3 regions of the Mesorhizobium sp. ISC15 genome follow, and region 3 is predicted to be linked to each of the others. Evidence: predicted binding sites of a transcription regulator. Region 3 holds the regulator's gene; each other region holds the start of a gene.
What was found. The regulator HrcA, encoded in region 3, represses chaperone genes, less so after heat shock. The targets are predictions, from matches to a motif close to GTTAGCACTCNCNNNNNGNGAGTGCTAAC.
Positions count from the first base shown of each region.

Region 1: RPG13_RS25960 (co-chaperone GroES) is a predicted target of HrcA. The motif match lies at 6,540-6,568, and genes of this name have one in related genera.
Region 2: RPG13_RS15815 (co-chaperone GroES) is a predicted target of HrcA. The motif match lies at 3,601-3,629, and genes of this name have one in related genera.

Region 1 covers NZ_JAVSPX010000001.1:5,380,489-5,390,608, forward strand. Annotated here, with positions in the region: gene RPG13_RS25925 (substrate-binding domain-containing protein) at 1-22, shown strand, start outside; gene RPG13_RS25930 (sugar ABC transporter ATP-binding protein) at 269-1,846, shown strand; gene RPG13_RS25935 (ABC transporter permease) at 1,843-2,859, shown strand; gene RPG13_RS25940 (GNAT family N-acetyltransferase) at 2,907-3,404, shown strand; gene RPG13_RS34995 (DUF982 domain-containing protein) at 3,439-4,068, opposite strand; gene RPG13_RS25950 (hypothetical protein) at 4,061-4,354, opposite strand; gene groL (chaperonin GroEL) at 4,381-6,012, opposite strand; gene RPG13_RS25960 (co-chaperone GroES) at 6,071-6,385, opposite strand; partial or broken gene RPG13_RS25965 (usg protein) at 6,741-6,981, shown strand; gene RPG13_RS25970 (outer membrane protein) at 7,175-7,852, opposite strand; gene RPG13_RS25975 (DUF982 domain-containing protein) at 8,416-8,673, opposite strand; gene RPG13_RS25980 (hypothetical protein) at 8,829-9,047, opposite strand; gene RPG13_RS25985 (Hsp20 family protein) at 9,279-9,740, shown strand; gene RPG13_RS25990 (Hsp20/alpha crystallin family protein) at 9,796-10,120, shown strand, end outside.
Region 2 covers NZ_JAVSPX010000001.1:3,310,263-3,320,382, forward strand. Annotated here, with positions in the region: gene RPG13_RS15795 (trimethylamine methyltransferase family protein) at 1-732, shown strand, start outside; gene RPG13_RS15800 (hypothetical protein) at 750-914, opposite strand; gene RPG13_RS15805 (hypothetical protein) at 1,016-1,405, opposite strand; gene groL (chaperonin GroEL) at 1,490-3,103, opposite strand; gene RPG13_RS15815 (co-chaperone GroES) at 3,211-3,549, opposite strand; gene RPG13_RS15820 (hypothetical protein) at 3,796-4,044, shown strand; gene RPG13_RS15825 (DUF1488 domain-containing protein) at 4,057-4,323, shown strand; gene RPG13_RS15830 (DUF3168 domain-containing protein) at 4,433-4,843, shown strand; gene RPG13_RS15835 (hypothetical protein) at 5,019-5,318, shown strand; gene RPG13_RS15840 (response regulator transcription factor) at 5,388-6,053, shown strand; gene RPG13_RS15845 (ATP-binding protein) at 6,037-7,488, shown strand; gene RPG13_RS15850 (hypothetical protein) at 7,642-8,082, shown strand; gene ccmI (c-type cytochrome biogenesis protein CcmI) at 8,199-9,350, shown strand; gene ccmE (cytochrome c maturation protein CcmE) at 9,354-9,797, shown strand; gene RPG13_RS15865 (heme lyase CcmF/NrfE family subunit) at 9,803-10,120, shown strand, end outside.
Region 3 covers NZ_JAVSPX010000001.1:1,241,176-1,251,295, forward strand. Annotated here, with positions in the region: gene hemW (radical SAM family heme chaperone HemW) at 1-304, opposite strand, end outside; gene rdgB (RdgB/HAM1 family non-canonical purine NTP pyrophosphatase) at 301-963, opposite strand; gene RPG13_RS06200 (VOC family protein) at 963-1,373, opposite strand; gene rph (ribonuclease PH) at 1,388-2,104, opposite strand; gene hrcA (heat-inducible transcriptional repressor HrcA) at 2,239-3,351, shown strand; gene RPG13_RS06215 (hypothetical protein) at 3,500-3,697, shown strand; gene RPG13_RS06220 (LysE family translocator) at 3,907-4,524, shown strand; gene cysK (cysteine synthase A) at 4,751-5,731, shown strand; gene RPG13_RS06230 (glutathione S-transferase family protein) at 6,191-6,817, shown strand; gene RPG13_RS06235 (RNA polymerase sigma factor) at 6,833-8,089, opposite strand; gene RPG13_RS06240 (YciI family protein) at 8,089-8,442, opposite strand; gene RPG13_RS06245 (TAXI family TRAP transporter solute-binding subunit) at 8,703-9,662, shown strand; gene RPG13_RS06250 (TRAP transporter permease) at 9,849-10,120, shown strand, end outside.

The DNA of each region.
Region 1 (10,120 bases), 4.1 Mb from region 3:
AAGGCTTGGCGAGACGAAGTAGGAGCACAAAAGGGGCGCACAGCAGCAAAAGTAGCGTTCTGTCGCGCCCCCCTCTGCCCTGCCGGGCATCTCCCCCACTTGGGGGGAGATCGGCAGCTTCGCCGATAGCGCCTTTTTTGCAACGCAGGAGATTGGCGAAAGCCAAGGCGACATCCAATCTCCCCCCTCGTGGGGGAGATGTCCGGCAGGACAGAGGGGGGCGCTGTCCCGCCAGCCTGCGTGGGAATCGGAATTCAAGGAGGATCGCTTGTCTCCAGCAGAAGCCGCAGCGCCGTCGCTATCCCCGGCCCTCCTCGCCGTCGAGGGCGTGACCAAGCGCTTTGCCGGCGTGACCGCGCTCAGCGATGTCTCGCTCGAAGTTCGGCCCGGCGAAATCCTCGGCCTGCTCGGCGAGAACGGCGCCGGCAAGTCGACGCTGCTCAAGATCCTGTCCGGCGTGATGCCGCCCACCAGCGGCCGCATCGTCTTCGACGGCGTCGAATTCGCTCCGCACAATCCGCAGGACGCCAAGCGCCTCGGCATCGTCACCATCTACCAGGAACTGAGCCTGATCCCGACGCTGACGGTGGCGGAGAACATCTTCATCGGGCGCGCGCCGCTCGGGCCGCTCGGCCTGGTGAGCTGGCGGAAGATGGAGGAAGCCTCCCGCGGCATCATAGCCCGCGTCGGTCTGGATCTCGACCCGGCGACGCCGGTGTCGGCACTGTCGGTGGCCGAGCAGCAGCTGGTCGAGATCGCCCGGGCGCTGTCGCTGAAGAGCCGCCTCATCATCATGGACGAGCCGACCTCGGCGCTGACCGAAACCGAAGTGCAGAAACTGATGTCGATCATGGGCCGGCTGCGCAAGGACGGCGTCGCCATCATGTTCGTCACCCACCGGCTGGAAGAGGCCTCTGCCATCTGCGATCGCATGACAGTGCTGCGCGACGGCAGGTTGGCCGGCCATCTCGATCGCGAGGGCGGGCCAATCAAGCTGCCGAAAATCATCGAGAAGATGGTCGGCCGCGCCGCATCCGAGCTTTATGCCAGGCCGACACTGCGCGACGTCGCCGGCGACGTCAGGCTCTCGGTGCGCGGCCTGCGCACCGTGCGCGATCCGCAGGCGCCGCACGCGATCGTGCTCGAAGGCGTCGACCTCGATCTCAAGGCGGGCGAGATCCTCGGTGTCGCCGGCCTCGTCGGCTCCGGCCGCACCGAGCTTGCCCGCGCCATCTTCGGCGCCGACCGCATTGCCGCCGGCACCATCACGCTCGACGGCAAGCCGATCGCGCCCGCATCTCCCGCCGACGCCATCGCGCTCGGCATCGGCCTGGTGCCGGAAGACCGCAAGCATCAGGCGATCTTCGCCGCGCTCGGCATCCTGACCAACTTTTCCATCGCGGCACTCGGCCGCTACTCCAACGCCGCCGGCTTCATGACCGAACGGCACGAGCGCGAAGCGCTGGCAAGCTACCGCAAGACGCTGTCGATCCGCATGGCCTCGCCCGAGCAGCCCATCGAGGGGCTATCCGGCGGCAATCAGCAGAAGGTCATCCTCGCCCGCTGGCTGGCGCGCGATCCCAAGGTGCTGATCGTGGACGAACCAACGCGCGGCGTCGACGTCGGCGCCAAGGCCGAGGTGCATCAGATCCTGGTGCAGCTCGCGGCGCGCGGCATCGCCATCATGATGATCTCGTCCGAATTGCCGGAAGTGCTTGCGGTGTCGGATAGGATCGTCACCATGCGGCGCGGACGCATCACCGGCGAGATGCCCGGCATCGAGGCGACAGAGGAAAAACTGATGGAACTGATGGCGCTCGATCAAAAGCAGGAAGCGACGCAATGACCAGCACGACCGAACAGAGCCAGCGCGGCAGCATCAATGTCGCGCGCCTGCTGATGAGCTTCGGCCCGCTGATGTTCCTGGCGCTGCTGATCGTCGTCTTCACCGTGCTGAAGCCGAGCTTCATCGACCCCATCAACATCTTCAACATCATGCGGCAGATCTCGATCACCGGGCTGATCGCGCTCGGCATGACCTTCGTCATCCTCACCGCCGGCATCGACCTTTCGGTCGGCTCGCTGCTGGCCTTCTGCGGCATGGTCGCGGCGGTGGTGGCCAAGGGCGGCACCGCCAACACGCTGTCGCTGGCCACCTCTGGCACGCAAGGCTATGGCTGGTTCGCCGCCCTTCTGGCCGCCGTCGTCGTCGGCGCCCTGGCCGGCGGCGTCCAGGGCTTTGCCATCACCAGGCTGAAGGTGCCGCCCTTCGTCGTCACGCTCGGCGGTCTCACCGTGTTTCGCGGCCTGACGCTGACGATCTCCAACGGCGGCCCGATCTCCGGCTTCGATGCCTCGATGCGCTGGTTCGGCACCGGCCTGATCGGACCGGTTCCGGTGCCGGCGATCATTTTCGCGATTGCCGCGATCCTGTGCCACATTGTGCTGCGCTACACGCGCTACGGCCGCGCCGTCTACGCCGTCGGCGGCAATGCCGAGGCAGCAAGGCTGTCCGGCCTGCGCGTCGACCGCATCCTGATCTCGGTCTATGTCATCGTCGGCTTCTTCGCCGGCCTTGCCGCCTTCGTGCTGTCGGCGAGGCTCAATTCCTCGGAAGCCGTCGCCGGCATCGGCTACGAGCTGACAGTGATCTCAGCGGTCGTCATCGGCGGCACCTCGCTGTTCGGCGGCATCGGCTCGGTCGGCGGCACGGTGGTGGGCGCGGCGCTGATCGGCGTGCTGCAGAACGGGCTGCAGTTCAACAACGTCTCGTCCTACACCCAAAGCATCGTCATCGGCCTTATCCTCATCCTCGCGGTAGCCTTCGACCGCTGGCTGAAATCGCGAGTGAGGCGGTGATCCGAGGAGCGAAGGCTGCGATGCAATAAACTGCCGGGGAGGTAGCGATGACCCAGATCAGAACCATGACCGAACAGGACGTGCCGTCGGTATCGCAGCTCCTTGGCGAGTCCTGGCGCCGCACCTATTCGCCGATCATCGGCGCCGAGACCACGGCACGCATCTCGGACGGCCGTCACGCGCCGCAAAAGATCGCGGCGGAACTGGCCGACGACAACAAGATGTCGTTCGTCGCGGAACGGCCGGACGGCTCGATTGCCGGCTACGCGATGGCCGAAATGGACGAAACCGGCGACGTCATGCTCGACCGGCTCCACATCGACAAGAGCGAGTTCGGCACGGGGCTGGCCGCCGATATGCTGCATGCCGTCCTTGCCGCCCATTCGGGCATCCCCAGCATCGCCCTCGAAGTGATCGAAGGGAATGACCGGGCGATCGCATTCTACCGCAAGCACGGGTTCGAAGTGGTCGAGCGCAGGTCTGCGTCGCACGGCGTGGAAGGCCATGCGTCATTCATCATGCGCAGGCTGCTGCCACGGGCTTAGCACAGGTTTCCCCGCGCTCGCGATTTTTCGTCCGTCAAGCGGGTGCGTTCACACGCGGCGAACGCGTCGCCCAATCGGCAATCGTCCCACCCGCGACCGGTGGGCTCGTCTGCGGCGCGAGGAGATTGTTGCGGCGGGCAAACGCCACGAATGTCGCCCGCGCCGTCTCGGCGTCGATCTCGCCGTCCATCGCGGCCCGGCAAGCCTTGGCGGCGATGTCATGCGCGGCCGTCCGGCTCGCCGCCGGCCAGTCGGCAAGCAGCGCATAGGCTTCAGCGCCGCTTTCTATCTTCGACGGCGTGCCTAGGCCGGTAAGGATGGTGACCGGCTTTTCAAAAGAAGAACGATCCATGACACTCTCCTTTCGGAGTTCAACTGTCTCCATTCCGGGTTCAAGAATCTGGCCGGGTTCCGCGCGAATTTCGGACGCAGCTGACATCAGGATAGAAGACGTGGCGCCGGCGAGCCGGCGAGCCGGCACGGCCGGCGTGCTCGGCCGTGGTAGCGACCGATGCGCCTTGACCAGCGCCTCCAGCCAGGCCACCACGCCGAGAGGCGGATGCTCGCGCCCGCAGAGCCAGTTCCTTGCTCTGGAGACCGCATAGCCCGCCTCTTCGGCGAAATCGGTTTCCGACCATCTCAGCAGGCGCAGGCACTCACGCATCCGCGCCGCAATCATCTCCTCTGCCCCCTTTGCCGGCTCCCAATCGCTGAGCCGACAGGAACATCAGCGTATAGGCCGCCTTGCGGCGATCCCAACCGGCCGACTCGACTGCGTCAAGCAATCCGTCGACAAGCGGCGCCAGCGCCGTCTTGCACTCCGTTTCATAGTTGAAATCGGTCCTGGGAAGGGTCGGCGCGGCGATCTTTCCAAAACTGTTCATCATGTCCATGGCAACACCTGCATATGGTCCGGGCACGACCGTGCGCGCCTTCGCATCGGCGGGCACGGTCGTTTGTCCTCAGAGGCCTGGCGTCAGTAATCCATGCCGGCACCGGCAGGCATCGCCGGCGTGGCCCCTTCCTTCTTCGGCTTCTCGGCCACCATCGCCTCGGTGGTGACGAGTAGGCCGGCGACAGAGGCGGCGCCCTGCAGCGCAGTGCGCACGACCTTGGCCGGATCGATGACGCCCTGTGCGTAGAGGTCGCCGAACTCGTTGGTCTGCGCGTTCCAGCCATAGCCGAAGTCGGTCGTCTCGCGCAGCTTGCCGACGATGATCGAACCTTCCGCACCGGCGTTCTCGGCGATCTGGCGCACCGGCGCTTCGATGGCGCGACGCACGATGTCGACACCGGTCTTCTGGTCGGGATTGTCGACGGCGACGTTGTCGAGCGCCTTCGCCGCCCTGAGCAGCGCCACGCCGCCGCCGGGCAGGATGCCTTCCTCGACCGCCGCGCGTGTGGCGTGCATGGCATCGTCGACGCGATCCTTGCGCTCCCTGACCTCGATCTCTGTCGAGCCGCCGACGCGGATGACGGCGACACCGCCGGCGAGCTTGGCCAGCCGCTCCTGCAGCTTCTCGCGGTCGTAGTCGGAGGTGGTTTCCTCGATCTGCGCCTTGATCTGGCTGATGCGCGCCTGGATTTCATCCTTGCGGCCGGCACCGTCGACGATGGTGGTGTTCTCCTTCTCGATCAGCACCTTCTTGGCGCGGCCAAGCATCTCCAGCGTGACGTTCTCAAGCTTGATGCCGAGGTCTTCCGAGATCGCCGTGCCGCCGGTCAGGATGGCGATGTCTTCCAGCATGGCCTTGCGGCGGTCACCGAAGCCCGGCGCCTTGACGGCTGCAACCTTCAGGCCGCCGCGCAACTTGTTGACGACCAGCGTCGCCAGCGCCTCGCCCTCGACGTCCTCGGCGATGATCAGCAGCGGCTTGCCGGATTGCACGGCGGCCTCGAGCACGGGAAGCATGGCCTGCAGGTTGGAGAGCTTCTTCTCGTGGATCAGCACATAGGGTTCTTCAAGTTCGACCCGCATCTTGTCCTGGTTGGTGATGAAATAGGGCGAGAGGTAGCCACGGTCGAACTGCATGCCTTCGACCACTTCCAACTCGGTCTCAGCGGTCTTGGCCTCCTCGACAGTGATGACGCCCTCATTGCCGACCCTTTCCATCGCCTCTGCGAGGAAACGGCCGATCTCGGCATCGCCATTGGCAGAGATGGCGCCGACCTGGGCGATTTCGTCGTTCCTGGTCACCTTGCGGGCATTGGATTTCAGGTCGGCGACGACGGCGTCGACCGCCTTGTCGATGCCGCGCTTCAGGTCCATCGGGTTCATGCCGGCAGCGACCGCCTTGGCCCCTTCCCTGACAATGGCCTGAGCAAGAATCGTCGCGGTCGTGGTGCCATCGCCGGCGGTGTCGCTGGTCTTCGAGGCGACCTCGCGCACCATCTGCGCGCCCATGTTCTCGAACTTGTCCTCAAGCTCGATCTCTTTCGCCACCGTCACGCCGTCCTTGGTGATGCGCGGGGCGCCGAACGACTTGTCGAAGACAACGTTGCGGCCCTTGGGACCGAGCGTCACCTTCACCGCATTGGCGAGAATATCGACGCCGCGCAACATCTTCTCGCGGGCTTCGGTATGGAATTTCACATCCTTGGCAGCCATTGGATAACTCCTTCAAATAGGCAGCTTTTCGTTGACTGATTGCTTGTTGCGGCCCCGCTCAGGCGGCCTTCTTCACTTCGCCGGTCAATTCGATCACCCCCAACACGTCGCTCTCCTTCATGATGAGCAGGTCTTCGCCATTGAGCTTGATCTCGGTGCCGGACCACTTGCCGAACAGGATGCGATCGCCGACCTTGACGTCCAGCGGCTGCAACTGGCCGCTATCGTCACGCGCCCCGGGACCGGCGGCAATCACTTCGCCTTCCTGCGGCTTTTCCTTGGCGGTGTCGGGAATGATGATGCCGCCCGCGGTCTTCTCGTCGACCTCGATGCGGCGGACCAGGATACGGTCATGCAATGGACGGAACGCCATGTCGTTCTCCTCATAGGACAAACAGATTTTCTTGGACCTCCCTTCGCAGCCGGCCGGTACAACGGCCGATGCGACGGTGCGCGACCCTTGCTCAGGCATCGCGCATATCGAATTAGTCTGCCGATTCAGGCTTTCAAGAGGACGCCGAAAAAATTTTCGCACTCGCCATGGTCGAGTGCCAACACACTGTAATTGTGGCGCTATTCCAGAATTTGAACTGACGGATGCGGCTTGAAATCGCGGCGCAGCCTTTCCGACATCCTTGTCGGTCCCGGCACGCCTGCCGGCGGCCGGAACCGATGAGTAAGCGGAGGCGTTTTTCCATGCGGAGGACGGTAACGATTTCTGGCTCCAGATGCAGGGTTTTGGCCCGATAACGGCAGAGATCCATTATCGTCTTCCCGACTATCAGGACCTGCTGCAGCTCTTAATTTGGCAGGAATACGACATCACCCCGGATTTCCCGACGCTGAAGCATTTCCTCGACTATTGGGAACGTGAGATCGAAGGCCCGCTGCATTCCGTGCGCGTCGCCCACCACCCTGATCCAGCCCTCCGAGTGGCGAGCGGTGGGCGGCGTCATCACCCTGCAATGACACAGCAAGAGGCGGCGCCTTCATGAAAGTCGCCGCTTTTGCAACACAGCGCGTCGACGCTGCCGGTGGCGTCGCACATCGTCCCACGTCGCGACCGACGCCTACGGGCCTGTAGAGCGGCCGGCGACAAGGTCAACCTGAGCCGTCCCTTGGCCAACTACTCGGACACCAAGATCATGAGCCGCTAGGGAGATCAGAACTTGTAGGCCGCTCCGATGCGGAAATCGTGTGTGTGGATATCGACGGAAAGGTCCTCGTCTACCGGTTGGGAAACAAAATCCTTCTTGTCGAATTCCGTGTAGCGGTACTCGCCACGCAGGAGCCAGTTGTCGGTCAGCGCATATTCGCCGCCCGCGCCCAAGGTCCACCCGACAAGGTTGTCGTCGGCGGAGCCGTAGGGAGCGCCCGCGGCGAATTCCTCGAAACCGAAGCGACCAAAGGCGACGCCGCCCGTCACATAGGGCAGGAAGCGGTCAATGGCATAACCCAGGCGCATCCGAACCGAGCCGGTCCAGTCGATCTCGGTCGTGCTCGAGAAAATGTCGTCGCCCGGCGCTACATCCGAACCTCCGACATCGCCCCAGGCGATGTCGGCTTCGGCGCCCAACACGATACCGTTGGTGAATTGATAATTGTAGCCGACGTAGACCCCGCCGATGAACCCGTCGAGGTCATGGCGGTAGTTGTAGGCGGGGTTGATATAGATATAGTCGGCGCGGCCTTCGAAGACATAGCCGACCTGGCCGCCGACATAGAGCCCTGACCAGCTGTAGGCCGACTCGGCGACACGGACCTCCTCGACGACCGCGTCGGCAGCGAAAGCGGTCGACGCGAGGAACGATAGCGATAGACCGAGAAACAGCTTCTTCATTGGTGGCTTCCCCCTCATTGATGTGTGCTGTCGTTAACACAACCTGACGGCCGGCACTGTGGCATAAGCGCAACGGATAGTAGTATACGCGCAACAGAGGGGCGCGCATGAGTGCGATCGCAGGATACTTGGCACATGGAGCCGAAGAAAGGCTCTGAAGTGGCCGTGGAACGGCCGGAGATCAGCAACTGCGAGGGTGAAGAGAACGCACCTATCGCGACCATCCGTCGAGCCATCAATGAGTGAACCACCCATGGCGTGGGATCGAGCGATCTCGATCCTCGGCATCAACAGAACCCGCGACAACGATCTAGGCCCATGGTGAAAGCCCTGGGCCTTCTTCCTTGGAGCAACCCCCAAAAGGACTGTGACCCGGCGCAGCCGCCCGGACGTCCTCCTGCGCTGGAAGGAATGTTGCGCCGAATGCAAGCGAAGGAGAGACCTGAAATGACGTTCCCGAGCTACATAAACCGGCCGGGCAGAAGATCGTCGGAGCCCTGACGTTCAGGTAGTTGACTTCAGGTAGTTGACGTTCAGGTAGTTGACGTTCAGGTAGTTGACGTTCAGGTGGATTTACGTCCCGTGACAAGCAGTCCGGCCGTGCGAGCCGCCTTGACGAAGGCCGTGCGAGCCTCGCGGGCGGTGCGCCAACCGTCGAGCGCGTCGCGGCAGGCGCGATAGGCTGCGCGCCAGCTCCGGCCCCGCGCCCGGTCCGGCCACTGCTGCATGCATTCGATGGCTTCCCAACTGCTGGCGACCTTGCGCTCTCCGACGGATTGGAGCTTGAGTGTGATCGGCTCGGAAAACGGGACGTCCTTCATCACTTTCTCCTTCTTTCTGTTTTTAGAGCAAGTAGCATCCTCGAGTAAGCAGGAAGGCGGCCCGATCGGCGCCGGTGAACGAGATGGTTCGTCTGCCTGCGCGCTTCAAGACCTCCCTGCCCAAACCCCTATCCCCTGCCCGACGCAACGGCCGGTTATAAGTCGTCGTCCGGCGGCTCGAGAAGCCCGATCAGCGTCGCCACCCTTGCCGACGGCAGAGGGCGGCCCTCGTTCACCAGCGCCTCATCGGCGCCGACCCAGGCAAAGGCCTCGCGCAACTCCTCGATCGTCGCGCCGGTCGAGGCGATGTCGGCGATGACGGCGTCGTCCACCGGGCCCAGCACCGATATGATGTCGTCGCGTGTCATGGTCATGATATCCTCCATGCGGCGTGCCGGCGCGACCCACAAATGAAGGTTGAAACCGGCATTGCCAGCCACAATCTGGCAACAAAAAATCTGGCAGCGGGACAGAATCTGGGTCTTGATTTCGGGCTGACAATAACCAAATCAAAATTGCCGGTTGCTGAATGGGGCCGGCAAAACCCAGGGAGCGCCAGCTCTTTGGCGTTCCTCGTACTATATTGCTCTATGGAGGATGTAGCTATGAGAACCGCATCCGATTTTTCCCCGCTCTATCGGTCGAGCATCGGTTTCGACCGCATCTTCGACCTTCTGGAAAACGCGCCTCAGACTGACAGCTGGCCGCCTTATGACATCGAGCGAAGCGACGAAAACAGCTATCGCGTGACGATCGCGGTCGCCGGCTTTTCCGAAGACGATCTCGACATCAGCCACGAGCCCAACCTTCTGATCGTCTCTGGCGAGCGCAAGGAACAGGACAAGGTTGAATATCTGCATCGCGGCCTGCCGGTGCGACCGTTCACACGGCGCTTCGAGCTTGCCGATCACATGACGGTCACCGGCGCCTCGCTCAACAACGGCCTGCTGACGATCGACCTCGTGCGCGAAGTGCCCGAGGAGATGAAGCCGCGTCGCATCACGATCACTAGGGAAGACGGCGCGCCGAAGGCCGGGCAGGTTGAGAAGCCGAAGCAGGCCGCCTGAGCGAGGGTGAACTCTGGCGCCGCCTGGCACAACCAGTCGAGAAAGGAGAACACCAATGGCTATTCGTGATCTCATTCCCTGGGGCCGGGAGAATAGTCCGGTTCCCAGCTTCTATCGTGACGATGACCGGGATCCGTTCATGGCGTTGCATTGCGAGATGAACCGCATGATCGACGACGCATTCCGCGGTTTCGAAACGCGCATGCCCTCGTTCAGCGGATTTTCGTCGGCGCGCGCCAACTGGCCGAGCGTTGAGATCTCCGACGGCGAGAAGGAGGTCCGCGTGACCGCCGAAATCCCCGGCATGGACGAGAAGGACATCGAGGTGCTGCTCGACGACGGCGTGCTGACGCTGCGCGGCGAGAAGCGCTCCGAGACCG
Region 2 (10,120 bases), 2.1 Mb from region 3:
CCGATCACGGTGGCCGGCGCGCTGACGCTGCAGCATGCCGAAGCGCTGGCCGGGCTGACGCTGGCCCAGATCGTGCGGCCAGGCGCGCCGGTCGTCTATGGTTCCTTCTCGTCCAACGTCGACATGAAGTCGGGGGCGCCGGCCTTCGGCACGCCGGAGCACGTCAAGGCGACGCTCGGCGCCGGTCAGCTTGCGCGCTTCACCGGCCTTCCCTGGCGGTCCGGCGGCGGCAGCGCCGCCAACATTTCGGACGCGCAGGCAGCCCACGAGACGCAGTTCGCGCTGTGGGGCTCGGTGCTTGCTGGCGCGACGGTATGCATCCACGCGGCTGGCTGGCTCGAAGGCGGCTTGAGCGTCTCCTTCGAGAAGCTGATCACCGATATCGAGGCGCTGCAGACGGTCGCGGAACTCTGCGCGGCGACGCCGGGCGACGAAGATGCGATCGGCTTCGAGGCCATCGCCGAAGTGCAGCCGGGCGGGCATTTCTTCTCGGCCGGACATACAATGGCGCGCTACCGCACCGCATTCTACGAGCCGCTGGTCGCCGACTGGTCGAATTTCGGCAACTGGACGCAGGCCGGGTCAAGAACCGCCACGGAGCGCGCCACCGGTATCTGGAAACGGTTGCTTGCCGACTTCCGGCCTCCGGCCTCGGCCGCCGCTACATCAGGCGTTCTCGATGAATTCATAGCACGGCGTACCGAAGAGGGCGGCGCGGCACCGGCTTCGTGATGAGTTCAGCACGCGCCTCACATGGGGCGCTTGTCCGCAGTCTTTTTCGGGTCGCGGCGTATCGTGCCGGCATCGGCTTGTCTGTGCTTGTCGGCGGCAAGTCTACGAATGCGATCGAAGCGACTTTCCTCAACCGCTTTGATTGTCGCTACGGCATTTGGCTTCGGGACGAACGCAATCATGGATCGATCTCCTTGCCGGCGGGCCGCGCGCCGGGGAAGATGCCCCGGCGGCTTTCTTTCAGGCTCTCGTGAAGAGCGTATTTCTCGAGAGGTCGACGAGTTTAGGTGGCGAGCGCAACCGCGCAGCTTGCGGCCCCCAGCCTGTCGGGAGAGGTTTTTCCGGGCATGGTCGCCCAGCCGCCTGTCTCAACGAACTGCCGCTTCTTGTAGCTGTCGGTCAGGGCCTTGAACTCTACAAGCTTGGCGGCCGCATCGGGCGCTGCGTTGAAGCGATCGACGCAGACCGCCGAGGCCAGCTCGCCGCGCGCCACGTCGCCGGCGGTTGTCGCCGCCGCGCGCGAGGTGCCACCGGTCACCCAGCCGCCCCAGTTGAAACCGACGATCAGCGTGGCGACGAAGGTTGCCGCGCATGCCCACAAAAGCGTGGATTTGGCCGGCTGGTAATCTTCCCATCGACGCGCGAGAGATGGCTTGCTGCTTTGTATGGCCACGGAACAGTTCCTCCTGGTTGATGTCGGGATCGGTCGCCCGGCCTTTCAGGGCCAGGCCTTGCAGGGCCTATTTCCGGCAGTTGGTCAGTAACCGCCGCCAGCCGGGCTTGCATCCTTTGCCGGGATGTCGGTGATCATCGCTTCCGCGGTGATCAGCAATGCCGCGATCGAACCGGCATCCTGGAGCGCGGTCCGCACCACCTTTGCCGGGTCGACGATGCCGACCTTGATCATGTCGACATAGATCTCGTTCTGGGCATCGAAGCCCTGATTGTGATCCTTGCTGTCCGTGAGCCTGCCGACAACGATCGAACCTTCGACGCCGGAGTTCTCGGCGATCTGGCGGATCGGCGCTTCGAGCGCTCTCGACACGATCGAAATGCCCGCCGTCACATCGGCATTGGCTCCGGTCAGCCCGTTCAGCACGGCCTTGGCGCGCAGCAGAGCGACACCGCCGCCGGGAACGATCCCTTCTTCCACCGCCGCGCGCGTGGCGTTCAGCGCGTCGTCGATACGGTCCTTCTTTTCCTTGACCTCGGACTCGGTCGCACCACCGACGCGAATGACCGCGACGCCGCCGGCGAGCTTGGCTAGCCGCTCCTGCAGCTTCTCCTTATCGTAGTCGGAAGTGGTTTCCTCGATCTGCCCCTTGATCTGCTGGACACGCGCCTGAATCGTGGCCTTCTCGCCTGCACCGTCGATGATCGTCGTCGTGTCCTTCTCGATCAGCACGCGCTTTGCGCGGCCGAGCATGTCGATGGTGATGTTCTCGAGCTTGATGCCAAGGTCTTCCGAGATCATCTGGCCGGCAGTGAGCACGGCGATGTCTTCCAGCATCGCCTTGCGGCGATCACCGAAGCCCGGCGCCTTGACTGCCGCGACCTTGAGGCCACCGCGCAATTTGTTGACGACCAGCGTCGCCAGCGCTTCGCCTTCGACGTCCTCGGAGATGATCACCAGCGGTTTGCCGCTTTGCACCACGGCTTCGAGGATCGGCAGCATCGCCTGCAGATTGCCAAGCTTCTTTTCGTGGATGAGGACATAAGGGTCCTCCAGCTCGACGCGCATCTTCTCGGCATTGGTGACGAAATAGGGGCTGAGATAACCACGGTCGAACTGCATGCCCTCGACGACGTCGAGTTCGGTCTCTGCGGTCTTGGCTTCCTCGACAGTGATGACGCCGTCATTGCCGACCTTGTCCATCGCCTTGGCGATCATGGCGCCGACGGTGGCATCGCCATTGGCGGCAATGGTGCCGACCTGCGCGATTTCACCGGAAGATTTGACCTTCTTGGCGCGTGCCTGGATTTCCTTGACGACGGCGGTGACCGCAAGGTCGATGCCGCGTTTGAGGTCCATCGGGTTCATGCCCGCGGCAACGAATTTGGCGCCCTCGCGCAGGATGGAAGCGGCAAGCACCGTGGCGGTGGTGGTGCCGTCGCCGGCGAGATCGTTGGTCTTCGAGGCCACTTCGCGCACCATCTGGGCGCCCATGTTCTCGAACTTGTCGGCAAGCTCGATTTCCTTGGCCACCGTCACCCCGTCCTTGGTAATGCGCGGCGCGCCATAGGCCTTGTCGATGATGACGTTACGGCCCTTGGGGCCGAGCGTCACCTTGACGGCGTTGTTGAGGATTTCGACACCGCGCAGCATCCGGTCACGCGCATCGGTGGAGAATTTGATTTCCTTGGCAGACATGTTTTTTCGTCCCGTTCAATTGGTTGTGGCAAGGCGCTGGCAGCACCCGCCTGAATCAAAAACTTGGAGCATCTTCTGCGCGTCCAAGAGGACGCGCGGCGCTCCAATCAGGCGGCTTTCTTGGCAGCCACGATCTTGTCGGTGATGCCCATCTCGCTCTTGTCGATGATGCCCATGATGTCGGCCTCCTTCATGATCAGAAGGTCCTCACCGTCTATCTTGACTTCGGTTCCCGACCATTTGCCGAACAGGATGAGGTCGCCGGCCTTGACATCGAGTGCGATCAGCGCGCCGCTTTCGTCCCGCGCGCCTGGCCCGACGGCGATCACTTCGCCTTCCTGCGGCTTTTCCTTGGCATTGTCGGGGATGATGATGCCGCCCTTGGATTTGGTATCGCTTTCGGCGCGCCGAATAACGACGCGATCGTGGAGTGGCCGGAATTTCATGGGAACTTCTTTCTGGGGCCGGCTTAGGCGGCCACGCCCTTGTATAGGCGTTTTGGCACTCGATAGATAGGAGTGCCAAAAAATATTAGTCCTTTATCGGAAACTATTGACAGTATTATTTAGCAGTTTCATTCCCATGAATTCGATGAGCATAAAATAATCCTGGAATTGATTTTTTCTATCCGAGTACCTATTTTAGATGAGAAACTCACTTTCATAATCTCAGTCAAGAAGGAGATTTTATCGATGGCGGAATTCAGTCAGAATATAATGGAAAAAGCTGAGGCGCGCTTCATGGAAAAGCAGAAGAAAACCGCGGAGCGAAACCAGGCAACGGCCGAATATGTTTCGGAAGCCAAGGCCAGGATCATCAAGACGGCAAGGCTGCGGGCGCTGCGGCTGGCCAAGGAAGAGGCCGACCGCGCCGCGGAGGCCCTCAATCCCGTCGCCCCCAAGAAAAAGCGGGCGGCAGTCAAGAAGGCGGGGGCCGCTTAACGGCGTCAAGTCATGAGCCTGACATTTCCAAACCAAAGCCGCAGCTACGACGAAGCGAGCCGACGGATCCGCTTCGTCGGCTATGACGGCATGTCCCAGATTTCTTTCTTTGTCGATGCAGATGCCATCTCGACGGCACCGTCGGGGACGGCGACAGCCGAAGCCACATATCTCGCCGCCTTCGATGCGGCTGTCGGTCCCATACATGACGTCGCAAGGAATGCTTATGCCCGTACCGGCAAGAGCATGTACGTGCTGACCGCAGCCGATTTTCGATAAATCCCGACCGTCCCGTGATCTGGCGCCAGAACGTCAACGCGGCTACGCTGCAAGCAGGAATCGCTGACGGTGAAGGCCTGTTCAGTCGTGACGGGCGAGGGAGAAGACGATGACCGCGCCGGCGGCCGCGCTGCAGAAGGCCTTGTTCGAAACGCTGAACGGTGATGGTTTCCTGTCAGCGGCATTGGGCGGCGCTAAACTGTTCGACCATGCCCCGGAAAATGTCCCGTTTCCCTATGTCACCTTTGGCCGGACCAGCGTCTACGACTGGACAACGGGCATGGAGAACGACGCCGAGCAGCTTTTCACGCTGCATTTCTGGTCGAAGTCCGAGGCCAGGAAAGAAATGCTCGATGTGATGGACATGGTCAGCGCCCGGCTCCAGGATGCGGCGCTCGCGCTCGACGAGCATCACCGACTCAATCTCAGGCTCGAATTCACCGAGGGCCGTTACGACGAGGACCTTTCGGCCTATCACGGGCTGCTGCGTTTTCGCGCCGTGACGGAAGAAAACGCCTGACGCGCTTTCAATATGGCTGCAACACAGTCTAGACTGGCGCTTCGATGAATTTTGCCGGGTTGGGGCGGCGAAATCATAAGGTCGGTTGTCTCGCGTTTCAGGGGTGGGATAGGCATGTGTTGCAGGCGTTCACTGTTCATTTCACGTTCAGCACCGATGCGTTAGAACGCTGACCATGAAAACGCTTCGTTCCCACTTCCGAACCGCGACATTGGCGCTATCAGCGGCCGCTCTGTTCGCATCGCAGGCGACGGCGCTGCCGGTCGTCGTGCCCGAGCAGAACCGGCCGGTCGTCCTGGCTGCCTCCGACTGCTACGCGATCGGTCAGCAGGTCGCCGAGCAGAATGGCGGCACGCTGGCCAAGGCATCACAGTCGACGCGCGGTGGCCAGCCGGTCTGCGTCATCGTCGTGCTGGTTCCAGGCAAGGATGGACAGCGCCCGCGCCGCACAGAGATCGTCGTTCCGCAGAATTGACCCGCCGTTTCCCAGCGTGCCGGAATCGGCCTATATCTGACCAATTCTTCAACAGGTGTTGATCCCAGCATGCGCGTACTGGTCGTCGAAGATGACAAGGATCTCAACCGGCAGATATCAGACGCGTTGGTCGATGCCGGCTATGTCGTCGACCGGGCCTTCGACGGTGAGGAAGGGCATTTCCTTGGCGATACCGAGCCCTATGACGCCGTGGTGCTCGACATCGGCTTGCCGCAGATGGACGGCATCAGTGTGGTTGAGCGCTGGCGACGCGGCGGCCGCAAGATGCCGGTCCTGATTCTGACGGCGCGTGATCGCTGGAGCGACAAGGTATCCGGCATCGACGCCGGCGCCGACGATTACGTCACCAAGCCGTTCCACATCGAAGAGGTGCTGGCCAGGGTTCGCGCGCTCATCCGGCGCGCGGCCGGCCATGCGTCGTCCGAGTTGACCTGCGGGCCGTTGCGGCTCGACACCAAGGCCTCCAAGGCCGATGTCGACGGCGTGCCGCTGAAGCTGACGTCGCACGAATTCCGCCTGCTTGCCTATTTGATGCACCATATGGGCGAGGTCGTGTCCCGCACCGAGCTGGTCGAGCATCTTTACGATCAGGATTTCGACCGCGATTCCAACACAATCGAGGTCTTTGTCGGGCGGCTTCGCAAGAAGATGGGCATCGACATGATAGAAACCGTTCGCGGCATGGGCTATCGAATGCGTGAGCCGGAGGCGTAAGGCGGAACCGCTCAAACAGACTGCAAGAACGCCGCTTTCGCTGCGGTTCTGGCCGCGTTCGCTGGCGTTCCGGGTGATCGCCTTTTCCACGGTCTGGGCGATACTCACCCTGGTCGTCATCTTCACGCTGATCACGACGCTCTATCGCCAGGCGAGCGAGCGCGGTTTCGACAGCTTGCTGTCGGCGCATCTGTTCAATCTGATCGGCTCGGTCGGCGTGTCCGAAGGCGGTTCGCTGACCGGCGCTCCCGACCTTGGCGATCTTCGGTTCTCGGAGCCGAATTCCGGCTGGTACTGGTCGGTGGAGCCTGCGTCGGAAGGCGTGCGCGGCGATCTGCACTCCTCCTCGATGACCAAGACGATCCCGTCGCCAAGCGTCGCCGAGGTTCCCTTCAATGCCAGCTTCCAGCGCAGCTATGCCACCGAAGGCATCAATGGCGAGGAGCTGGAAGTGTTCGAGAGCGAATTCGTTCTCGACGCGAAAAATCGCGCGGCGCGCTTCCGTGTCATGGGCAACCAGACCGAGCTCGAGCAGGAGATAGGCGCCTTCCAGCGTCGCCTTCTGACCTATCTTTCCCTGTTCGGCGTCGGCATGATCGCCATCAACGCCATCGCCATCCTGCTGGGCCTGCAGCCATTGCGCCGGGTCAGGAACGCTCTCGCCATGGTGCGGGAAGGAACCGCGCAAAGGCTAGACGGCCGCTTCCCGGCCGAGATCGAGCCGCTTGCCAACGAGACCAACGCGCTGATCGAAAACAACAAGCGTATCGTCGAGCGCTCGCGCACGCAGGTCGGCAACCTCGCCCATTCGCTGAAGACGCCGCTGGCGGTGCTGATCAACGAGGGGCGGGCGCTTGGCGGCGCCAAGGGCAAGCTCATAGCCGAGCAGGCCGCCTCGATGCAGAAGCAGGTTGACCACTATCTGCAGCGCGCCCGCGTCGCGGCGCAACGCGACAGCGTCGTCTACCGTACGCCGGTGGCGCCGCTGGTCCAGCGCATGGTGCGCGTGCTGCAAAAACTCAACCCGCAGACAGCTCTCTCGCTTTCGCTGCCGGCAGTCGATATCGTCTTTGCCGGCGAACGCGAGGATCTGGAAGAATTGCTTGGCAATTTGCTCGACAACGCCATGAAATGGGCAAAGAGCACGGTCGCCGTGTCGGTGGCACCAATCTCCGACAAGACGAGTGGCGCCGGCAAGGAGGGTGCCGTCAATCTGTTCGAGATCAGTATCGAGGATGACGGCCCGGGCATTCCCGAAGACAAGGCGCGCGAGGCGCTGAGGCGCGGACGGCGGCTCGACGAGACCAAGCCGGGGACCGGGCTTGGACTTGCCATTGTCGCCGACCTCGTCAATGAGTATGGAGGCGTTCTGGCTCTGGAACGGTCCGGCATGGGCGGGTTGAAGGCAGTGGTTCGATTGCGGAGCCTTCAATGATGCTTGATCGCCGGTGCGTGATATGGCGGCATGTCGATTGGTCCCGGAGCGTCGGCCGCGGCCAAATTTCGGACAAACATCAACACTAATGGCCACACCGACTTCCCCGATGGCGCGGCTCCCAGCTCTAACTCAAGAAAACCGGTTGTTGGCATGAAGATTCGCGTCGCGCTCGTTTCCGCACTGCTGGCCGTTTCCGGCTGCACGACGCTGGGCAACAGCCCGGCCCCCACGGTGGCGCCACAGCCTGCCGCCACGCCGCCAACTGACGGCAAGATCGCGACGACGATCATTTCCGCCATGGGCGGCGGCCTCGTCAGCGGATCGATCGGTGCCGGCTTGAAGGATTCCGAGAAGCGCAAGGCGCTGGAGGCGGAATACAAGGCGCTCGAGTACACGGCGAGTGGCCAGAAGGTGACGTGGAAGAGCGATCGGTCGGCGCATTATGGCGAGGTTGTTGCCGCCCAGCCCTATCGTGTCGGCTCGCAGGACTGCCGGCAATACACCCATACGGTCTTTACCGGCGCCGCCGGCGCCACCGCGCGCGGAACCGCTTGCCGCAACGCCGATGGCAGCTGGACGCCGCTGACGTAACGACCGGCCGGATAGGTCCGGTTGGCATCAATCAAGGACATGCGACGCACCTGCCGTCAAAGCGTCGCAGGATGCCTGTGTTGGCAGGGCAGGGCTCTGCCGTTATTGGAAGAAGCATGCTGTTCTGGGTCATAGCTGCCATTCTCACGCTGGGTGCAAGCCTGGCGGTTCTGCTGCCGCTGGCCGGCGGCCCGAAGGATGGTTCGGCGAGCAGCGATCATGACCTTGAAGTTTATCGCGACCAGCTGTCGGAGCTTGACCGAGACGTGGCGCGCGGCCTGATCCAGCCGGCGGAGGCCGAAGAGGCGCGTGCCGAAATCGCTCGCCGCATCCTTCGCCTGGACAATGCCGGGGCCGGGGCCGATCCGGCCGACAAGGCAGCGGCGCGGCAGCCGTCGATGGCGACCAGGCTGGTTGCGACGGCCGCGGTCCTAGTGGTTCCGCTGGTCAGTTGGGGCTTGTACAGCCAGTTGGGCTCGCCCGATCTGCCGTCGCAGCCGCTCAGCGAGCGGCTGGCCAAGAATCCCGCCGACAGTTCGGTGGACGAGCTGGTGGCACGCGCCGAGGCTCACCTTGCCGCCAATCCGTCCGATGGCAGGGGTTGGGACGTTCTGGCGCCCATCTATCTGCGCATGCAGCGCTTCGCCGATGCGGTGACGGCCTATCGCAACGCCATTCGCCTCGACGGTGACAGCGCCGCCCGCCAGGCAGGCCTCGGCGAGGCGATCGCCAATGCAGCGGGCGGCATTGTTTCGTCCGACGCTCAGGTCGCTTTCGAGGCGGCGCTGAAGCTCGATCCGGCAAATCCGAAGGCGAGCTTTTATCTGGCGATGGGCATGGCGCAGGAAGGCCGCATTGAGGAGGCGACAGCTGGCTGGCAGAAAATGCTAGCGGCCTTGCCGCAGGACTCAGCCTGGCGCGGCGCCGTCGAGCAGGCACTGGCCGAATCCGCCAAGCGGAGCGTCGCTTCGGGAGAGCCTGCAAAAGGCCCGGGCGCCGGGGATGTCGATGCCGCCTCGTCGATGTCGCCGCAGGACAGGGAAGCGATGATCAACACCATGGTTGCGGGACTTGATGAAAAACTTCGTCAAAACCCGCGCGATGCGGAAGGATGGATGCAGCTTATTCGTTCCTATGTCGTGCTGGGCAAGGCCGATCAGGCACGCGACGCGCTCAATCGCGGTATCGCCGTTTTTGGCTCCGATAGTGAGGAAGCGAAGAAATTCACCGCCTTTGCCGTCTCGCTTGGTCTGACGGCGACGGAGTAAAACATGACGCGCAAGCAGAAAAGACTGTCGGTGATCGCCGGAGGGTTGGCCTTTCTCGGTGCCGCCACCGGTCTGACCTTCTACGCGCTCGGCCAGAAGGCCTCCTACTTCTACATGCCCGCCGATCTGACCACCGCCAGCCTGCAGCCCGGGCAGCGTATCAGGCTCGGCGGCCTCGTCGAAAAAGGCACGATCGAGCGCGGCCAGGGGGCCACTGTCGCCTTTTCGGTGACCGACAATCAGAAGCAGGTGAAAGTCACCTACACCGGCATTCTTCCCGACCTTTTCCGCGAGGAGCAGGGCGTCATCACTGAAGGCACGTTTCGCCCGGACGGCGTCTTCGTCGCCGACAGCGTGTTGGCCAAGCACGACGAGAACTACATGCCCAAGGAGGTGGCCGACGGTCTCAAGGCCAAGGGCGTGTGGCAGGAGAGCAAGAGTGAGTAACAGCCTTGGTTGAAACCGGACATTTCGCGCTGGTCCTGGCGTTTGCGCTGGCCTTGGTGCAGACGCTGGTACCGCTGTTCGGCGCGCGCATGAACAACCAGAAGATGATGGCCGTCGGCGGTCCGGTCGCGGTGACCGGCTTCGCCTTGACCGCTCTGTCCTTCGCGGCGCTGGCGATAGCCTACGCAACGTCCGATTTTTCGGTGGCCAATGTCTGGGACAACTCGCATTCGCTGCAGCCGCTGATCTACAAGATCACCGGCACCTGGGGCAATCACGAAGGCTCGATGCTGCTCTGGGTGCTGATACTGACCTTCTTCGGC
Region 3 (10,120 bases):
GCGTCACCTCGATGCCATCGGGCACCGTCCAGTTCCTCGCCACCGCGTCCAGCACCGTCGCCACGGTTTGCGGCTTCATCAGCGACGGTGTGCCGCCGCCGAGAAAAATGCTGGTCACCTCGCGCGGTCCGGTCCGGTCGCGCATCGTCGCAAGCTCGGTCTCGAAGGCGCGCGCAAAACGCTCCTGGTCGACCGGCTGGTGGCGGACATGGCTGTTGAAGTCGCAATAGGGGCACTTGGCCGCGCAAAACGGCCAGTGGATGTAGACGCCGAAGCCGGGGCTGCGGTCGAGCAGCATGGTCATTTCACGCCCGATCGTGCCAAATCCAGTCTGGCTTGCGCGAACTTCTGGAAGGCGCGGGCGCGGTGCGACAATGCCGTCGGCTGGCCGGGCTTCCAACCATGTTTTTCCTCCGCGCTCATCTCGCCGAAGGTCTTTTCGAAACCATCCGGCATGAACACCGGGTCATAGCCGAAGCCGAGTTCACCGCGAGGCGGCCATACCAGCGTGCCCTCGACCTCGCCGCGGAAATATTCGGCCGCGCCGTCTGGAAAGGCGAGGCAGATGACGGCGACGAAGCGGCCCTTGCGCTGAGCCGGCGCGACCGCGCCGATTTCCTGCAACGCCACTTCCGCTCGCTGCATCGCCATGTCGAAGTCGCGGGACCCGTCCGGCGCCTCGGCCCAGTTGGCGGTGTAGACGCCGGGCGCTCCGCCCAGCGCATCGACACATAGGCCGGAATCGTCCGACAATGCCGGCAGGCCTGTCGCCTTGGCGGCGGCTAAAGCCTTGATTAAGGCGTTCTCCTCGAAGGTGGTGCCGGTCTCGTCCGGCTCCGGCAGGCCGTATTCCTTGGCCGACTTCGCTTCTATGCCGAATGGCGCCATCAGATCGGCGAATTCCCGCAGCTTGCCGGCATTGTGGCTGGCGACGACGATCTTATGTCCATCAAGCGAATGCATCAGATGCCCCAGATTCTTGGCTCGGCGAATTCGATCGAATTGCCGGAGGGGTCGCGAATATAGATCGACCGGCCGCCCTGCGGCCATTCGAACTCGCTTTCGATGGCGATTTTCTTCTGCTCGAGATGCGCTTTCCAGCGCACGATCTCGTCCGCGCTTGCGGCAAAGCAGAGATGGCCGTCGCCGACCGTGCCGTGCGGCGGCACTTTCAGCCTGGCGTCGGGCGCCGGCGGCACCTTGGTCGCCTCGGCGTTGAAGATGAGCAGCACGCCGTCCCCGCAACGGAAGAAAAGATGCCTGCCGTCGACCTTGCCCAGCAGATCGAGCCCAAGCACGCCGGAATAGAATTTTTCCGCGGCATCGAGGTCGGTGACGTAGAGGGCTGATTCCAGGATGGCGGAGGGAATCATGACAGAACCGAAAATTAACCTACAGCCATCTGCTGTAGGCTGACCAGTCGCGCAATGCCCTTCTTGGCCAGTTCCATCAGCGCAGTGAACTGCTCTTCAGAGAAAGGCTCACCCTCGGCCGTGCCCTGGATCTCGACGATGCCGCCCTTGCCGGTCATGACGAAGTTGGCGTCGGTGCCGGCCGAGGAATCCTCGAGATAGTCGAGGTCGATGACCGGCTGACCGTCATGGATGCCGCAGGAGATCGCCGCGACATGGTCTTTCAGCACCTTGGCGACGCTGGCCATCTGTCGAGCTTCCATCCAGCGCAGGCAGTCGTAGAGCGCCACCCAGCCGCCGGTGATCGAAGCGGTGCGCGTGCCGCCATCGGCCTGGATCACGTCGCAGTCGACGGTGATCTGCTGCTCGCCGAGCGCCTGCAGATCAACCACGGCGCGCAGCGAACGGCCGATCAGCCTCTGGATTTCCAGCGTGCGGCCGCCTTGCTTGCCGGACGAAGCTTCGCGGCGCATGCGTTCGCCGGTCGAGCGCGGCAGCATGCCATATTCCGCCGTCACCCAGCCCTTGCCGGAATTGCGCATCCAGCCCGGCACCTTTTCCTCGAGGCTGGCCGTGCACAGCACATGTGTGTCGCCGAATTTCACCAGGCACGAACCTTCCGCGTGCTTGGAGACGCCACGCTCGAAGGAGATGGCGCGCATTTCGTCGAATTGGCGTTTGGAAGGGCGCATTCAGGCTTTTTTCCTATCTTTTTCGGAATCGTGGCCGGCTTGTAGCCGCATGGGGCGCAGGGCGCAAAGGAAAATGGCCGGTTGCGCGGGCGCGGCCGAAGTCTATATCTTTGGGCCGGAGGTTTTTGGCCCGAATGACCAAGGCAGTCGATCCCAGTTCGCAGTCGCCCGTGCTTCAGTCACCCGGGTTTCAATCGCCCGCGTTTCAATCGCTTGACATGCGCTCGCGCGACATCTTTCGGCGCATCGTCGATTCCTACCTGAAGGACGGCGAGCCGGTCGGCTCACGCAGCCTGTCGCGGATCCTGCCGTCTTCGCTGTCGCCCGCAACCATCCGCAACGTGATGAGCGATCTCGAGCATCTCGGACTGATCTACGCGCCGCATATCTCGGCCGGCCGGCTGCCGACCCAGGCCGGCCTGCGCTTCTTCGTCGATGCGTTCATGGAGCTTGGCGACCTCTCCGATGAGGAGCGCCGCATCATCGAGGCACAGGTGCGCGCCTCCGGCTCGGGCGCGACGCTGGAGCACATGCTCACCGAAGCCAGCCAGATGCTGTCAGGCATGTCGCGCGGCGCCGGCCTCGTGCTTGCCGCCAAGAACGAGGTGGCGCTGAAGCACATCGAGTTCATCCAGCTCGAGCCGACCAAGGCGCTGGCCGTGCTGGTATCGCAGAACGGCGACGTCGAAAACCGCGTCGTCGATCTGCCCGCCGGCATCACCGTTTCGCAATTGCATGAAGCCTCGAACTTCCTCAACGCCCACATCCGCGGCCGCACGCTGGCCGAGGCGCGGATCGAGATCGCCCGCATCAAGGAAGAAACCAGGGCCGCCCTCGACACGCTGTCGCAGGACTTGGTCGAAAAGGGCCTGGCGGTCTGGGCAGGCGCCGACAGCGGCCTGCCGGCGCGTCTCATCGTGCGCGGCCGCGCCAATCTGCTGGAAAACGTCACGGCCCAGGCCGACATCGAGTTGTTGCGGCACTTGTTCGAGGATCTGGAGACGCAGGACGGGCTGATCCAGCTTCTCGATCTTGCCGAGGAAGGGTCCGGCGTGCGCATCTTCATCGGCTCGGAAAACAAGCTGTTTTCGTTGTCGGGCTCGTCGCTGGTCGTGGCGCCCTATCGCGACAAGGATGCCCGCGTCATCGGCGCGCTCGGCGTCATCGGCCCGACCCGGCTGAACTACGCACGCATCGTGCCGATGGTCGACTATACCGCGCAGCTTATTTCCCGCATGCTGCGATAATGCATGTCGCCCAAAAGCCTGCCCTCGGGCTTGACCTGTGATGCGCAAGCGGTTTTGGGATAATGACATGCATAAAAACAAGAAAGCAAAGCGCGTCGCAGGAACCCTTCAAACGCGACGCGCTTAGGCCGGACCTAAGGAGAAAAAAATGGCGCTGGAATCGTTCAAGGCCCAGATCAGCCTGTTGCTCGAGCAGATGATCAACCAGCCCGAGGATCAGCATGAAGTGCAGGAGCAGCTACGCGAAAAGCTGAGGGAAATGCGCGCCATGGGCCTGCCGCTGCCGGCCGATCTCGTCGCGCTGGAAAAGCGCCTCGACGACGATTTCTACGCAGCCGGAAACTGAGTTCTGAAAACCGATCGATTCCGTTTCAACTCTCCGTGTGCGCGTCACGTACGACAAAAGTCCGTCATGATCGGCGAGTTCCCGGCCGGCGGCTCTGGTGCAATCGAATCCTAACCTTAGGGAGTACACGCCTGCCCGCGTTTGTGAGACAAGGCGCGCAGTCTTAAAAGTCGATTCCGTTTTTGGGGTCATGCGCTAAGGCCGAAATCATGACCCTCACCGGATTCCTCGCCTACAGCGCGGCCCTCGGCATCGCCGCCGCCATTCCTGGCCCAGGTCTCACCGCGCTTATTGCGCGTGCGCTTGGTTCCGGCTTTCGCTCGGCGCTCGCCATGTCTTTCGGGCTGATGCTCGGCGATCTCACCTATCTCACCGCCGTGGTGCTCGGCCTTTCCCTCGTCGCTCAGACCTTCGGCATGGCCTTCCTGGTAATCAAATGGCTGGGCGTCGCCTATCTCGCTTTCCTTGGCTGGCGCTTCTGGACGAGCGGCATCACGCCCGAAACGGTGGAGGCGAAGAAAGGCAGGGGCGGGCTGGTGTCGAGCTTTATTGCCGGCCTCGCCGTCACGCTCGGCAATCCGAAGACGATGATCTTCTATCTCGCCATCACGCCGACCATCGTCGATCTGAAGACCATCACGCTCGCCGATTACGGCATCCTCGTCGCGCTGACGCTCTTCGTGCTGCTGGTGGTGCTGGTGCCCTATCTGGCGCTGGCGGCCAAGGCGCGCGGGCTCCTGAAGTCGCCGCGTGCGCTGCGGGTGCTGAACCGCACCGCCGCCGGTTTCATGGTCGGAGCAGCGGCTGCGATCGCCGCCCGGCAATAGGCATCTCGCGGTCGAGCCATTCCTAAACAGGACACCGCCTGAAATGCTTTTCCAGGCCGAAGCTGTTTTCAGCATGCGTCCCACTCGGATATTTTCAACCGACAGACTATCTTGCGCGGCGGATGGCCCTATCTTATGCCCGCCTGACACTTGCCTGACTGACTCTGGCCAACCTGACTCTGGCCGATCTGACCTCTGGCCCATCTGAACTCGGGGAGCGAAACCAATGAACAAGCCTGCCACCACCGCGCATGTGCCCGGCCGCGGCCGCATCTACAATTCGATCACCGAAACGATCGGCGACACCCCGCTGGTGCGGCTCGACAAGTTCGCCAATGAAAAGGGCGTCGTCGCCAATCTGCTGGCCAAGCTCGAATTCTTCAACCCGATCGGCTCGGTCAAGGACCGCATCGGCGTCTCGATGATCGAGGCGCTGGAGGCATCGGGCAGGATTGCGCCCGGCAGGACCACGCTGATTGAGCCGACCTCGGGCAACACCGGCATCGCGCTCGCCTTCGCCGCCGCCGCCAAGGGCTACAAGCTGATCCTGACCATGCCGGAGACCATGTCGGTCGAACGCAGGAAAATGCTGGCGCTGCTCGGTGCCGAACTGGTGCTGACCGAAGGGCCGAAAGGTATGAAGGGCGCCATCGCCAAGGCCGACGAGCTGGCCGCGACGCTGCCCGACGCCATCATTCCGCAGCAGTTCGAAAATCCGGCCAATCCGGAAATCCACCGCCGCACCACGGCCGAGGAAATCTGGAATGACACCCAAGGCGAAGTCGACATCTTCGTCGCCGGCATCGGCACCGGCGGCACCATCACCGGCGTCGGTCAGGTGCTGAAGCAGCGCAAGCCCTCCGTGCATGTCGTCGCCGTCGAGCCGGAAGCCTCGCCGGTGCTGTCGGGCGGCCAGCCCGGCCCGCACAAGATCCAGGGCATCGGCGCCGGCTTCGCGCCGAAGATCCTCGACATGACGATCTATGACGAGATCGTCAAGGTTTCCAACGAGGATTCGGTCGCCAATGCGCGACTCGTCGCCCGCCTCGAAGGCGTCCCGGTCGGCATCTCGTCGGGCGCTGCCCTGCAGGCGGCGATCGTCGTCGGCTCGCGGCCGGAGAACAAGGGAAAGAACCTGGTGGTCGTCATTCCATCCTTCGCCGAACGCTATCTGTCGACGATCCTGTTCGAGGGGCTGGGGGCTTAGGTCCGCTTCGTCATCCCAGGGCGGAGCGAACGCGAAGCGGGAGCGCAGACCCTGGGATCCATGCCGTGACCGCGGCCGAGGAATACCGCGGTGCAGAATGAAAGCCGTTCGACAACAGGCCCTTCTCGCGTCGCCTTATCCGGCAGGGGCGCGCTGTCTCCGACATCAAAAGGCTCTGCAACGTCGCGACGCTCGGAAGTTACGGCATGGATCCCAGGGTCTACGCGACGTCGCTTCGCTCCTGCTCCGCCCTGGGATAACGAAGGTAGGTCGGCGTCAGCTAATCTCGAAGGTTTGCGCTAGTCCATTAAGGGGCGACAGGCTCCACCCGTGCGCCGAGGACCCAGATAGCAGCGCTGGACCGCTGAAAAAACACCTGTGGCGGCCGCCGCTCGCTTGAGTAAAGTGGCGCTTCCGGTCAGATCGTCGCCGGCCTTGCATCGGCTGGCGGAGGATTTCATGTACAAGCTCTATACCCGTGCCAACACTGGCGGCTTTGTCGTCGAGGCGGCGCTCGCTTTGGCGGGTGTGCCTTTCGACCAGGTCGACGTTCCGAAATCGACCTCGCCCGATCAGGCCTTTCTCGACATCAGCCCCTTGAACCAGGTGCCGGTCCTGGTCTTGCCGGACGGAAGCTCGATGACCGAGTCGGCGGCGATCTGCATCCTGCTTGCCGAACGCCACCCGGAAGCAGCTCTGGCGCCGGCAGTGAACTCGCCCGCCCGCGCCGATTTCCTGCGCTGGATGACCTTCATGTCGTCGGTCATCTATCAGGCTGACCTGCGGTTCTTCTACGCTCATCGCTACACCGCCGATCCCGGCGGCGTGGACGCGGTCAAGCAGGCGGCGATCTCGGAAATGGATCGCGGCTTGGCCATTCTCGATGCTGCCCTCGAAGGCCGTGACTGGCTGGTCGGCAACCGGCTCTCGCTGGCCGACATCTATCTTATCATGCTGGTGGCCTGGCATCCCGAGATTGAAAAGGTCCCCAGCGCCTGGCCGAACATCGAACGCCTGTGGGCCAAGTTGCGGGAGCATCAGGTGATGAGGACGCTGAACGCCTCCCACGCCATGTGGCCGGCCTGAACGGATCGTGTTGCGTCAGTCTTTTTCCGCGCGGCTGAGCCCTGCCCGTCGTTCCTGCAGGAACCGGCGCACGGCCGGATCACGTTCGAGGCCGATCGCCCGGTCATAGGCCTCAGTCGCTTCCCGAGTTTTGCCGACCCTGGCCAGGAGGCCCGCGCGGGCGGCCCAATAAGGCTGATAATCATGCAGCCGCTTGTCATCGCCAAGCTCATCAAGTGCGCTCAATCCCGCCGCGGCGCCGTCGGCCTCGGCAATGGCCACCGCGCGGTTGATCGATACCACCGGCGAGGCGGCAATCACCGACAGCGCGTCGTAGAGATGTCTGATCGCGACCCAGTCGGTCCGGCCGGTCAGCCGTCTTGTCGTATGGGCGGATTGCACGGCCGCCTCAAGTTGGTAGCGGCCGACCACGCCCTTGGCCGCGGCGCGCCGGAGCAGTGTCTCTGCTTCGTCGATCAAGGCGTCGTCCCACAACGCAAGCTCCTGCTCGGCCAATGGCACATAGTCTCCGGAGGCACTGCGCCGCGCCGCACGCCGCGCCTCGGCAAACAGCATCAGCGCCAGCAGGCCAAGCGCTTCCGGCTCATCCGGCATCAGCGACGCCACCAGACGGCCGAGCCAGATGCCTTCGGTCGCGAGATTGCGGCGCCGGGTTTCGGTGCCGGCCGGGTCGGACCAGCCCTCGGCGAACGCGGCGTAGATCGCTTCCAGCACCGCATCCAGCCGCTCGCCGAGCTCGGTTCTTTCAGGCACCCGGAACGGAATGCCGGTCTCGCGGATGCGGTTTTTGGCGCGCACCAGGCGCTGGCCCATCGTTGCCGGTGACACCAGGAAGGCCGAGGCGATCGTCGCCGCGTCGAAGCCCAGAATGGCCTGCAGGATCAGCGGCGCTCGCACGCCCGCCTCGATCGCCGGATGGGCGCAGGCAAACATCAGCCGCAGCCGCTCGTCGGGCAGGTCTTCATCGATGATGCGAGCCTCCATCTCCTCGGCGATCAGCCTGAGATGGTCGCGGCCCGCCTCGCTGGTCAGCCGCCGCCGGATGGCGTCGACGCGGCGCCGGCGCGCCACCGCCAGCAGCCAGGCTTCGGGCTTCTGCGGCACGCCGGTTTGCGGCCAGCGCTCCAGCGCCGCCGCAAAGGCGTCGGCCAGGGCGTCCTCGGCGCTGACTACATCACGCATGCGCGCGGCGAGATAGGCGATCAGCTTGCCGTAGCTTTGCCGGGCGGCCGCTTCCGCCGCCGCCCGCGCGATGTCAGGCCGTTCCGATATCACATTGTCTGTTCCCAGATCGGCCGCACCTCCACCGTGCCGGTGCTGGCACCCGGACAGCGCGCCGCCCAGGCAATCGCGGCATCGGCATCCTCGGCCTCGATCATGTAGAAGCCTGCGAGCTGTTCCTTGGTGTCGGCATACGGGCCGTCGAGCACGTTGGTCTTGCCATTGGCCATCCGCACCGAGGTCGCGGCCTGGGTCGGCTTCAGCCGGTCGCCGGCCAACCAGGCGCCGGACTTCTTCAACGCCTCGGTATAGGCGCCATAGGCTGCGCTGATCTCGTAGGTCTTGTCGGTCGGCGCGGCCGCCATCGCGGCTTCGTTCACGTAGATCAAAAGCATGTATCGCATGGTCTTCTCTCCCATGTTCACAGGGCCGCATCATTGCGAGCCGGACGTATGTCGCGCGGCCCGGCCCGATTTCGACAGGCGTTGGAAAAATCTTTCGGCTCCGATGGCGTTTTACGCAAGCGGCCATGCGTTGCGGCATCACTCAGCCGTTCGTCTAATGGATACTATTGCGGGTTGGCATTTCCCGCCCGCTGTCTAAACTCGCCTCGGCTCGTGCTGGGAGGGTGGTACGGCCGCTGATATTTCAGGGAGGAAATCGCATGCTCAATTTCAGGACGAAGGTTGTTGCCGCCGGCGCGCTGGCGCTGTCGCTGGGCCTTGGCGCGATGTCGGCCAAGGCGCAGGAATTCATCAACGTGCTGACCGGCGGCACCTCGGGCGTCTACTATCCGCTCGGCGTCGCGCTGTCGGAAATCTACGGCAAGGGCATCGAAGGTGCCCGCACCCAGGTCCAGGCGACGAAAGCTTCGGTCGAGAACCTCAATTTGTTGCAGCAGGGCAAGGGCGAAATCGCCTTCGCGCTCGGCGATTCCGTCAAGCTGGCCGCCGAGGGCAATACCGAAGCCGGCTATCCGGGCAAGCTCGACAAGCTGCGCGGCATCGCCGCCATCTATCCCAACTACATCCAGATCGTTGCCAGTAAGGAGTCCGGCATCAAGACGCTCGCCGACCTCAAGGGCAAAAGCCTGTCGGTCGGCGCGCCGGCCTCCGGCACTGAGCTCAACGCCCGCGCCATCTTCGCCGCCGCCGGGCTGAAATACGAGGATCTCGGACGGGTTGAGTATCTGCCCTTCGCCGAATCGGTCGAGCTGATCAAGAACCGCCAGCTCGACGCCACGCTGCAATCGGCCGGCCTCGGCGTCGCCTCGATCCGCGACCTCGCCACCTCGGTGCCGATCAACGTCGTTGCCGTGCCGGCGCAGGATGTCGCCAAGATCGGCTCGCCCTATCTTTCGGTGACCATTCCTAAGGGCACCTATGAGGGCCAGACCGAGGATGTTGCGACCGCCGCCGTCGGCAACTTCCTCATCACAAGCGCCGACGTCTCCGACGAGACCGCCTATCAGATGACCAAGCTGCTGTTTGAAAATCTCGACCAGCTCACTGCTGCCCATGCCGCCGCCAAGGCGATCGACCCGGCCAAGGCGCTCGACGGCATGCCGGTGTCGCTGCATCCAGGCGCCGAGAGGTATTACAAGGAGAAGGGGCTCATCAAGTAAGCCGTCCCCTCCCCCTTGAGGGGAGGGTGTCCAGCCGCCGAAGGCGGATGGACGGGTGGGGTCCTCGGCGACGCGCTCCAACTTTCTCAGTTAAAGGTCGAGGCAGTTGAGGCGACCCCACCCGCCTCGCTTCGCTCGGCACCCTCCCCTCGAGGGGGAGGGGAGCGTCCCGCCAGGAGCCCGCCAATGACCCGTTCTGAAACTCCGACCGAAGAACAGCCAATTGAAGGGCTGCCGCCGGGTTTCGGCGAAGGCATCGCCGGCAAGGCCGCCTTTCTCATCGCCGTCGCCTTTTCCATCTTCCAGATCTACATCGCCGCTTATGGCAGCCTGCCGAGCCAGGTGGTGCGCGCCATGCATGTCGGCTTCTTGCTGCTGCTCGGCTTTGGCCTGATCGCCAATCTGCGCGCCACAAGCATCCCGGCGAAAGCAGCGTTCTGGGCACTCGGCGTGCTCGG